Regions from separate parts of the Mesorhizobium sp. B2-4-2 genome, predicted to be linked through region 3. Evidence: predicted binding sites of a transcription regulator. Region 3 holds the regulator's gene; each other region holds the start of a gene.
The links. Region 3 encodes LexA, which represses DNA repair genes until DNA is damaged. Its sites were predicted from a motif close to TGTTCNNNNTGTGTTCNG; they were not measured.
Positions count from the first base shown of each region.

Region 1: a site for LexA is predicted at 1,461-1,478, ahead of FJ942_RS01805 (PA0069 family radical SAM protein). Genes of this name have one in related genera too.
Region 2: a site for LexA is predicted at 1,458-1,475, ahead of FJ942_RS12555 (DNA recombination protein RmuC). Genes of this name have one in related genera too.

Region 1 is NZ_VFVM01000001.1:377,642-380,895, forward strand. It holds gene FJ942_RS01800 (ribonuclease HII) at 1-90, opposite strand, end outside; gene FJ942_RS01805 (PA0069 family radical SAM protein) at 232-1,386, opposite strand; gene FJ942_RS01810 (glycosyltransferase) at 1,537-2,061, shown strand; gene FJ942_RS01815 (hypothetical protein) at 2,210-2,455, opposite strand; gene moaB (molybdenum cofactor biosynthesis protein B) at 2,778-3,254, opposite strand, start outside.
Region 2 is NZ_VFVM01000004.1:465,660-468,913, reverse strand. It holds gene FJ942_RS12560 (GFA family protein) at 1-119, shown strand, start outside; gene FJ942_RS12555 (DNA recombination protein RmuC) at 139-1,425, opposite strand; gene def (peptide deformylase) at 1,529-2,059, shown strand; gene fmt (methionyl-tRNA formyltransferase) at 2,066-3,001, shown strand; gene FJ942_RS12540 (N-acetyltransferase) at 2,998-3,254, shown strand, end outside.
Region 3 is NZ_VFVM01000009.1:171,103-174,356, reverse strand. It holds gene FJ942_RS20735 (ComEC/Rec2 family competence protein) at 1-1,218, shown strand, start outside; gene lexA (transcriptional repressor LexA) at 1,212-1,955, opposite strand; gene FJ942_RS20725 (TetR/AcrR family transcriptional regulator C-terminal domain-containing protein) at 2,408-3,085, shown strand; gene kynU (kynureninase) at 3,082-3,254, shown strand, end outside.

The sequences.
Region 1 (3,254 bases), on a different contig from region 3:
GCCTTCGGCCATCGCCTTCGTCTCGAAGGAGAAATCGGGTTTCTCGACGATTTCGAAGAGAGGCGGAGAATCAGAACGCGCGCGAGCCATGTTGCGGCGAGGTTCGCATCGGCTCTGATTCTCCGCAAGTCCCTCCGGGTCGGGTGGGGCGCCGGACCGGGAGGGCACCGTCTGCAGGCCGGGGCAGGCCGGACGGGATTTTTCGCCACGGCGGCAAACAGCCGCGGTCGTTCAAAGCAGCATCAACTGCTCCTGGTCCTTGCCGGCGGCGACGAACTGGTCGGTCCGCAGCGTGCGCCGCTCGGCATTGAGACCGAGCCGCTTGGCGGTGATTTCGAAGCGCCGGCCGATCTGCCAGGCGTAAGGACCCGCGCCCTTCATGCGCTTGCCCCATTCCGAATCGTAATCCTTGCCCTCGCGCATCGAGCGGATCAGCGACATCACATGGCGATAGCGGTCGGGATAGTGGCGCAGCAGCCAGTCCTTGAAGATCGGGCTGACCTCGAGCGGCAGACGCAGCACGACATAGCCCGCCTCGCGTGCGCCGGCATGGTGCGCCGAATCGAGGATGCGTTCCATCTCCTGGTCGGTCAGCCCGGGGATGATCGGCGCCACCATGACCGAAGCAGGGATGCCGGCATCCGCAAGCTGCCTGATCGCCTCCAGCCGCTTGGCCGGCGTCGAGGCGCGTGGCTCCATGGTGCGCGCCAGCATGCGGTCGAGCGTCGTCACCGACAACGCCACCTTGGCGAGGCCCCGTTCAGCCATGCGTGACAAGATGTCGATATCGCGCGTCACCAAGGCGGATTTGGTGACGATGCCGACCGGGTGGCCGCGCGCCTCCAGCACTTCGAGGATCTCGCGCATGATCCGATACTGCTTCTCGATCGGCTGGTAGGGATCGGTATTGGTGCCGATGGCGATGGTTCGCGGCTGGTAACCGTCCTTCGACAGTTCCTTGTCGAGCAGGCGCGCCGCGTCGGGCTTGGCGAACAGTTTGGATTCGAAATCCAGCCCCGGCGACAGGCCCATGAAACTGTGCGTCGGCCGCGCAAAGCAATAGACGCAGCCATGCTCGCAGCCGCGATAGGGATTGATCGAGCGGTCGAAGGAGATGTCGGGCGATTCATTGCGGGTGATTATGGTACGCGGCTTCTCGACCTGCACCTCGGTCTTGAAGGGAGGCAGTTCCTCCAGCGAGTTCCAGCCATCGTCGAAGACATGCCGGCTGACCGGCTCGAACCGGCCGGACGGGTTGATGCCTGCCGACCGGCCGCGGTTGCGGTCCGGACGCACGCGCATGCCGCTCTGCTCGATCATCGCGTTGGCCATTTCGGCTCGTCCTGCTCCGAAGGCGGCAATGTCGGCGCGCATGATCGGTTCCATCTTCGCCCGCTCCCAGGGACTGTCCATGTTGTTTCGAATCGCTCTGTTCATGAATTTAATCCTATTTGCCGAACGAGAACAAAGCAAGAACTTTCTATGGTGCGCCGCAAAAACTGGCGCTGCGTTCCGCTTTCCGCTATTCGGCAAATGATGCTCACCGTTCTCATAGAGACCCACAATGACGAGGAGGGCCTCGCTCGCACCTTGGCGACGCTGATCGGCGGCGCCGTGGAGGGCGTGGTTCGCGAGGTCATCGTCTGCGACGCCGGTTCCACCGACCAGACCCATCGCGTCGCCGAGCATGCCGGGTGCCAGTATGCGACCGACGGCGTCGCGGCGGCCATCCGGCACGCGAAGGGCGATTGGCTGTTGCTGCTGGAACCGGGCGCGCGGCTGGTCGACGGATGGATCGGCGAGGTCGTTGCGCATACAGCGAGGCAAACCATGGCGGCGCGGTTTTCACGCACACGCGCCGGCCGCGCGCCATTCCTGGCCCGTATCTTCTCGGGAAACCGTGCCTTGGCCGACGGGCTGCTGATCAGCAAGCGCCAGGCCACATCCTTGTCGAAAAGAGCCGGCAGCGCCGAGGCTCTCGCTCGCGGCCTGGCGACCAAGCGGCTGGATGCCGAAATCTGGGCCGCTCCGGCAAAACAAGAGCACCGCCCGTCCAAATGATTTTGCAGCTGCTCTGTCTACGTGCGTTGCACATGTGACGCGCAGCCAGTTTCCGATCACGCGGGTGCCGGCGCGCAGGCCGCGGCTGATGATGGAAGTGGTTTCGGTGTCTCGCGGTCCTCGCGCCGGCGCTTCCACGGCGAGCCGGTCATTCGCTAAAACGCATCTCGACAGGCATCCAGCGAAGACGACGTCTGGCTTGACGCTGTGCCTTGCTTTCCGCGTCGTAGTCGACCGGGATCGGTTCCTGACTGAACGACCTTTGATCGTCCAGGGCGTTGATGATGACGATTGCCCTGGCATCGTCCTCTCCGGCGATTGCGGCGGTATAGACACCGCATTCACCGCAGATAAGGTAGTCGGCCGTCCCCAATCCAAAACGGTATTTCTTCAATCGCTGGATGTCCTTGACTGAGATGACCAGTCTGCCGTCCGGATCGGCGACGGCGCGCGAGCCATGCTTCGTACAGAACGAGCACTGGCAGGCGCGAACCTCGATTTTCGATGGATCGAGCTCGGTTGAAAATCGAAGGCGTATGTTGCCGCAATGGCACCCGCCATTATGCACTGTCATCGCGTCCGCCCGTCTTCAACGGCGATGGCCGCCGCCGCGAGACGATACGTCCTGCCGCATCCGGTTTGGAATGGTCTTTCGAAGGCGAAGGCGGTGTTCTGCCTGGCAAACGCGGCGTGAAACCAGCGCCTTGCCTCGGCTTTCACGGAGCCGACATGCCGCGCCGCAGGTGCTCGTCCAGGCGCGGCATGATCTCGACGAAGTTGCAGGGCATGTGCCGGTAGTCGAGCTGCGCCTTCAAGATGCCGTCCCAGGCATCCTTGCAGGCGCCGGGCGAGCCCGGCAGCACGAAGACGAAGGTGGCGTTGACGACGCCGCCGGTCGCCCGGCTCTGGATCGTGGAGGTGCCGATCTTGTCGTAGGAAATGCGGTGGAACACCTCGGAAAAACCATCCATGCGCTTTTCGAAGATCGGCTCCAGCGCGTCCGGCGTCACGTCGCGCCCGGTGAAGCCGGTGCCGCCGGTGGTGATGACCACATCGATCCCATCATCCTTCGACCAGCCGAGCACCTTGTTGCGGATCTTGTCTCCATCGTCGGTGACAATGTCGCGGGCGGCGAGGATGTGGCCGGCATCCGCGATGCGATCGGCCAGCGTCTGGCCGGACCTGTCGTCGGC
Region 2 (3,254 bases), on a different contig from region 3:
TTCGAGTGGGAACCGCGCGGCAACGCCAGGATTTGATTCCGACACTGCAAAAATGGCACCGCTCGGCGCTTCACTGGCTACCTGAATTTCACGGCATGACCACAGTGGAGGAGCAGTAGCGCCGTCCGGTGCGGCGCCTCATTCGTCGCCTTCGACGACCCTCAGCCTGAGCTGGCCGGTCTTTGAATCGGCAACGCGTGGGGAATCGACAACGCGCGGGCCGGGTTCCGGCTTCGCAGGGGCTGGTGACGCCATGTCAGGGTCGGCATCGCCTCCGGGCTGCGCCCCAAACTCCAGAGCTTCGATCTTCTGGCCGCGTTTGGTCACCTTCGACGTCGAGACGAGGATGTCGTCTATATCCTTGGCCGACTGGGCAAAATGGCCCTGCAATTTGCGCACCCGCTCGTCGACGCGCGAAACATCCTCCATCAGCCGGATCACCTCGCCCTGGATCAGGTGTGCCTGCTCGCGCATACGGGCATCCTTCAGGATCGCCTGGATGACCTGGATCGACAGCATCAGGAGCGACGGCGAGACGATGACGACGCGGGCGCGGTGCGCCTTCTGCACCACCGCCTCGAAATTTTCGTGGATCTCGGCAAACACCGATTCCGACGGCACGAACATGAAGGCGGTATCCTGCGTCTCGCCCTGGATCAGATATTTATCCGCGATATCGCGGACATGCACCTCGATGTCGCGGCGGAAGGCCTGCGACGCGACCTTCTGCTGTTCGGCGCCTTCGGCGGCGCGGATGGCGTTCCAGGCTTCCAGCGGAAACTTGGCGTCGACGGCAAGCGCCGGCGCGCCGTTGGGCATCTTCACCAGGCAATCGGGACGGCTGCCGTTGGACAAGGTCGCCTGGAACTCGTAGGCGCCGTGCGGCAGACCGTCGGCGACGATCGCTTCCATGCGCGACTGGCCGAAGGCGCCGCGCGTCTGCTTGTTGGAGAGGATCGCCTGCAATTGCACGACCTGGCCGGCGAGCGACTGGATGTTGCCTTGCGCGGTGTCGATGACGGCCAGCCGCTCCTGCAATTTGGCCAGGCTCTCATGAGTGGATTTGGTTTGCTCGGTCATGGTCTGGCCGAGGCGGCCGGTCATGGCATCGAGGCGCTGGCCGATCGATTGCGTCAGTTCCGCCTGCCGCGCGCCGAAGACTTCCGCGATGGCGCCCATGCGGCCCTGCATCTCGGCTTGGCTTTGCAATATGCCGGCCATCCGCGCCTCGGCGTCGCGGGCATGGTCGGCGGCTTCGGCAGCGGCCACGGCGCGCGCCTTGGCCGAGCGCCACAGCGCGACGACAAGCGCCACGAACAGGCCAAGAAACACAAAGGCCCCGAACGCCAGCGCATGGCCGAGCGTGATCGTGGTCGCGCCAAGCCGGGCGACAGGTTCCGAAAGGATGGATGTCAGGTCGTTCATGCACACAGCATAGACGATTCGGCCGGCCAGCACAGATCAAAACGTGAACGATCCCCCGGCGTACCGGTTGACGCCCTTTATTCAAGGTCTTAGGTGAGACGCCATGCCGATCAAGCCGCTCATCATCCTTCCCGACCCCATCCTGCGCCAGGTTTCCAAGCCGGTGGAGCGCGTCGACGCGCCCTTGCGCAAACTGGCCGACGACATGCTGGCGACCATGTATGACGCGCCCGGCATCGGGCTGGCCGCGATCCAGATCGGCGAGCCGCTGCGCATGCTGGTGATCGACCTCGCCAAGGAGGACGAGACGCCGGCGCCGCATGTCTTCATCAATCCCGAAATCCTGGAAAGCGCCGACCAGCGCTCCGTCTACGAGGAAGGTTGCCTGTCGATTCCCGACTATTATGCCGAGGTCGAACGCCCGGCTTCCGTGCGGGTCAAGTATCTCGCCCGCGATGGCAAGCTGCAGGAAATGGAGGCCGAGGGGCTGATGGCAACCTGCCTGCAGCATGAGATCGATCATCTCAACGGCGTGCTGTTCATCGACCACATTTCGAAGCTGAAGCGCGACATGGTGGTGAAGAAGTTCAAGAAGCTGGCCAAGGACAAGGCTCCGGGCAAGCTGGTGGGATAGGGGACAATGCCCCTTCGCGTCATTTTCATGGGGACGCCGGAGTTTTCGGTGCCGACATTGCGCGCAATTGCCGATGCCGGACATGAGGTCGCGGCCGTCTACACGCAGCCGCCGCGAGCCGCCGGCCGGCGCGGCCTTGAGCTGACGCCGTCGCCGGTACAGCGCGAGGCGGAACGGCTGGGCATCGAGACGCGCACGCCGACGTCGCTCAAGGGCGAGGCCGAACAGGCAGCTTTTCGCGCGCTGCAAGCCGATATCGGCGTGGTCGTGGCTTACGGCCTGCTGCTGCCCAGGGCGGTGCTTGAGGCGCCGCGACTGGGCTGCATCAACGGCCATGCCTCGCTGTTGCCGCGGTGGCGCGGTGCGGCGCCCATCCAACGGGCGATTATGGCGGGCGACAGCGAAACCGGCATGATGGTCATGCGCATGGAAGAAGGCCTCGACACCGGCCCGGTGGGGCTGGTTGAAAAATGCGTCATCGAACCCGATATGACCGCCGGCGATCTGCATGATCGATTGATGAGCGTCAGCGCCGCACTGATCGTGGAAGCGCTGGCGCGGCTGGAAAGGAATAGCCTGGCGTTCACCGCCCAAGCGGTTGAGGGGGTGACCTACGCCAAAAAGATCGATAAATCCGATACGCACGTGGATTGGACGCGACCCGCGGCCGAAGTCCACAATAACATTCGCGGCCTGTCGCCCTTCCCCGGCGCCTGGTGCGAGGTTGAAATTGGTGGCCGGGTGGAACGGCTGAAACTGCTTCGCTCGACGCTTGCGCAAGGCATGGGCGAACCGGGAGGAATTCTCGACGACCGCCTGACGGTCGCCTGCGGAGCGGGCGCGATCCGGCTGGTCGAAGTTCAACGGGCGGGCGGAAGGCCCGCCGCCGCGCAAGAATTCCTGCGCGGGACCAAGATCGAAAAAGGAATGAAATTGTCATGAGCATGATGTCGATACGCGCGGCGACGCCGCGGGATCGCGAGGCCATCCGCCTCGTCGAGGAACACGCTTTCGGCCAGCAGGCGGAGGCCGGGCTGGTTGACGCGCTGGTTTCCGGCGGCGACGCCGTTGTCGAACTGGTGGCGGAAGAAGACGGGCAAGTGGTTGGCCACATCCTGTTTTCGCGGCTTTTCGCCCGCACCGGCGGCAAGGATTTCCCGGCGGTGGCACTGGCGCCGCTGGCGGTGGAGCCCTC
Region 3 (3,254 bases):
GTTCTGTTCGATCGGGCGGCACTCACCATGCGCAATCTGGCTATTTCGGCGATCGCCGTCATCGTGGTGTCGCCGCACGAGGTGGTAGGGCCGAGCTTCCAGATGTCGTTCGCCGCCACCGCGGCCCTGGTCGGCGCCTATGCCGGCTGGTCGGATCGCAAAGCCGACAAAGCGCGGACCCCGCCGCCGCAACGGACCTTGCCTGGCCTGCTGACGCGAAAATTGCTGCTGGCGACAGGTGGGCTGGCGATGACCTCGATTATCGCGGGAAGCGCCACGGCGCTTTTCGCCATCTGGCATTTCCAGCGCGTGTCGCCGCTCAGCCTGTTCGCCAATCTTGCCGTCATGCCGATCGTTTCTGTCGTGATGTTCCTTGCGGTTGCCAGCGCGCTGCTGATGCCGTTCGGGTTCGATGGACCATCCCTTTATCTGATGGGCAAGGGACTGACCGCGATGATCGCCATATCAGGATGGATCTCGCAACGCTCGCCGGTCGACGCGGTCGGGTTGATTTCGCAGCAATCCGTCCTTCTGGTGGCGATCGCCCTGGTCATCGCGACGATGGCCACGACATGGCTGCGGCTGGCGGCACTTCCCTTCGCGCTCGCCGGCCTGTTGACCGTCTCGGACACGCGCACGCCGGACGTGCTGATTTCGGAGGATGCCCGCCTGGTGGCGTTGCCGATCGGCGGCGGCGAGCTCGCGATCAACCGGGCGCGCCCGAACGAATTCACCGTCGATAATTGGAAACGCGCGCTGAAGTCCGAAACCATCGTTGCGCCGGAACTGTTCGACAGCGGAGACCGACAGTTCGACATCTTCGATCCCGCGCAACTTCCGGCGGGAGCGCCTTTCTATTGCTTCACGGGCCTGTGCATGGCCCGGCATACCTCGGGGGCGATCATCGCGCAGGTGGAGGATCGCAAGGACGCCTGGAGGGCCTGCTCCTATGCGGATCTGATCGTCATCAACGACCCCGCGGGCTACGATCCCTGCCACAATCCGCTGGTTCTCGTCATCACCAAGCGGCAGCTCGCTCGTAAGGGAAGTGCCGCCGTCTTCTTCGACCAGCAATCGGCGACGGCACCGGCACGGGTCAGCTTTGCCGTCGACAGGCCATATCGGCCTTGGCACGAACAGCGGAAATTCTCACGCGAGGCAAGGGGACTGCCGCCTTACCGTAAACCCGAAAAGCCCACCGCCGACCCCGCTCAGTAGCGCCTGATCAGGCCGACCAGCTTGCCTTGCACCTTGACCCTGTCCGGTCCGAAAATACGTGTTTCATAGGCCGGATTGGCAGCCTCGAGCGCAATCGAAGCACCCTTTCGGCGGAAGCGCTTCAGCGTTGCTTCCTCCTCGTCCACCAGGGCCACGATGATCTCGCCGGGACTTGCGGTGTCGGCATTGCGGATGATGACCGTGTCGCCGTCGAAAATGCCGGCCTCGATCATCGAATCGCCCTTGACCTCCAGCGCATAGTGTTCGCCGCCCATGATCATGTCAGGCGGCACTGAAATGGAATGCGTCTGATGCTGGATGGCGTCGATCGGCACACCCGCTGCGATGCGACCCATGACCGGGATCGACACCGCTGAAACCGCGTCGTCGTCATTGCCGGCAGCGGGCAGACGCGAAGACGTCGCCGGCTTGATCTGCCGGCTAGGGCTGCTGCCCTGTCCGAGGCTGCCCTGGATGACGCTCGGGGAGAACTTCTTTGCCGCGTTAAGACCCGGCGCGATCGAGTCCGGCAGGCGCAGCACCTCCAGCGCGCGCGCCCGGTTGGGCAGGCGGCGAATGAAGCCGCGCTCCTCCAACGCCGTGATCAGCCGATGAATTCCCGACTTGGAGGCGAGGTCCAGCGCTTCCTTCATCTCGTCGAAGGACGGCGGAATGCCGCTTTCCTTCAGCCGTTCATGGATGAACATCAAGAGTTCATGTTGCTTGCGCGTGAGCATGGCGGCCCCCAAAGGCATTGCACGAAGGGTCTGGAACCAGAATCAGAAAACAAACCCAGAACAAACACTATCTGTTCCAGTTGTGTTCCGCAACCATTTAAAGTTTAATGAATTTGTTAAGGCGACGGAAACGAAATGCCCTCCCGCAGCCAGCATCCTGCCAGCGCGGTCCGTCGTCAATGCGCTCCCAGGCCCTTTGAAACTATTTTGGTTAATGGCCTGTGGCCCGACCGGTCTCCACTCTTGGCACAAGCCTGCAAGCTGGGTGACCGGCAGGTGCGGGGTGCGTTTGGGCGGATTAGAAACCCCTGCGGCTCGTGAACGAAACGAAACCAAAATGCCAACTTCCGCCGGAAAACGGCCAGACACCACCACTGGTCGCGACGGGCTGCGTTCGTTCGTTCGCTTGACGAAACCGTATAATAATGTACGGTTTTCGAAGAGGAACACCAATGACCACGCCGAAGCAGGCCGCGCGACGCGAACGGATAGAGGAGGCCGCCTATGCGGTGCTCCGGGAAGCCGGCTACAAGAGCGCCTCCCTGCTTGCTATCGCCAAGCGGGCATCGGCCTCGAACGAAACCCTCTACAACTGGTACGGCAACAAGCAGACCCTGTTTCGATCCTTGATCGAAGCCAATGCGGGAGAGGCAAGGAAGCTGCTGGAGGACGCCCTTCACCAGGCGCGCGATCCGCTCGAAACCCTGAACTTGCTCGGGCCAGTCCTGCTGACCCTCGTGACGGGCGACAAGGCGGTGGCGCTCAATCGCGCCGCGGCCGGCGACGTCAACGATACAGGCACGCTTGGCCAATCGATCGCGCAATTCGGCCGCAATACCATAATGCCGCTTGTTGGCGACCTGCTTCGAACCGCAAGTCGGGCCGGCCCGATCGCCTGTGACGATCCTGCCGAAGCCGCCGACATCTACATCAGTCTTTTGATCGGCGATCTCCAGGTTCGCCGGATCGTTGGGGTGCTCGAGGAACTGCCTCGGGCGGAAATCGAGCAAAGATCGAACCGGGCGTTCACCCTGTTCTTGCGCCTCTATGCGGCCAGCCCTTGCCCGGGCGGCAAAACAGCCGGCCCGTTTCCAGGGCGCTCTTCTCACCGAGGAACATCGCGACCATGAGCAAAATTCCCGATCTCGCAGCGATCGAGGCAATGGACACCGCGGATCCGCTGCGTGCCATGCGTGACCGCTTCACCTTGCCCCAGGGGGTGATCTATCTCGACGGCAATTCGCTGGGCGCCGCTTCGCCAGCCGTGTTCGGCGAGCTGCAGAAGGCCGCCACGCAGGA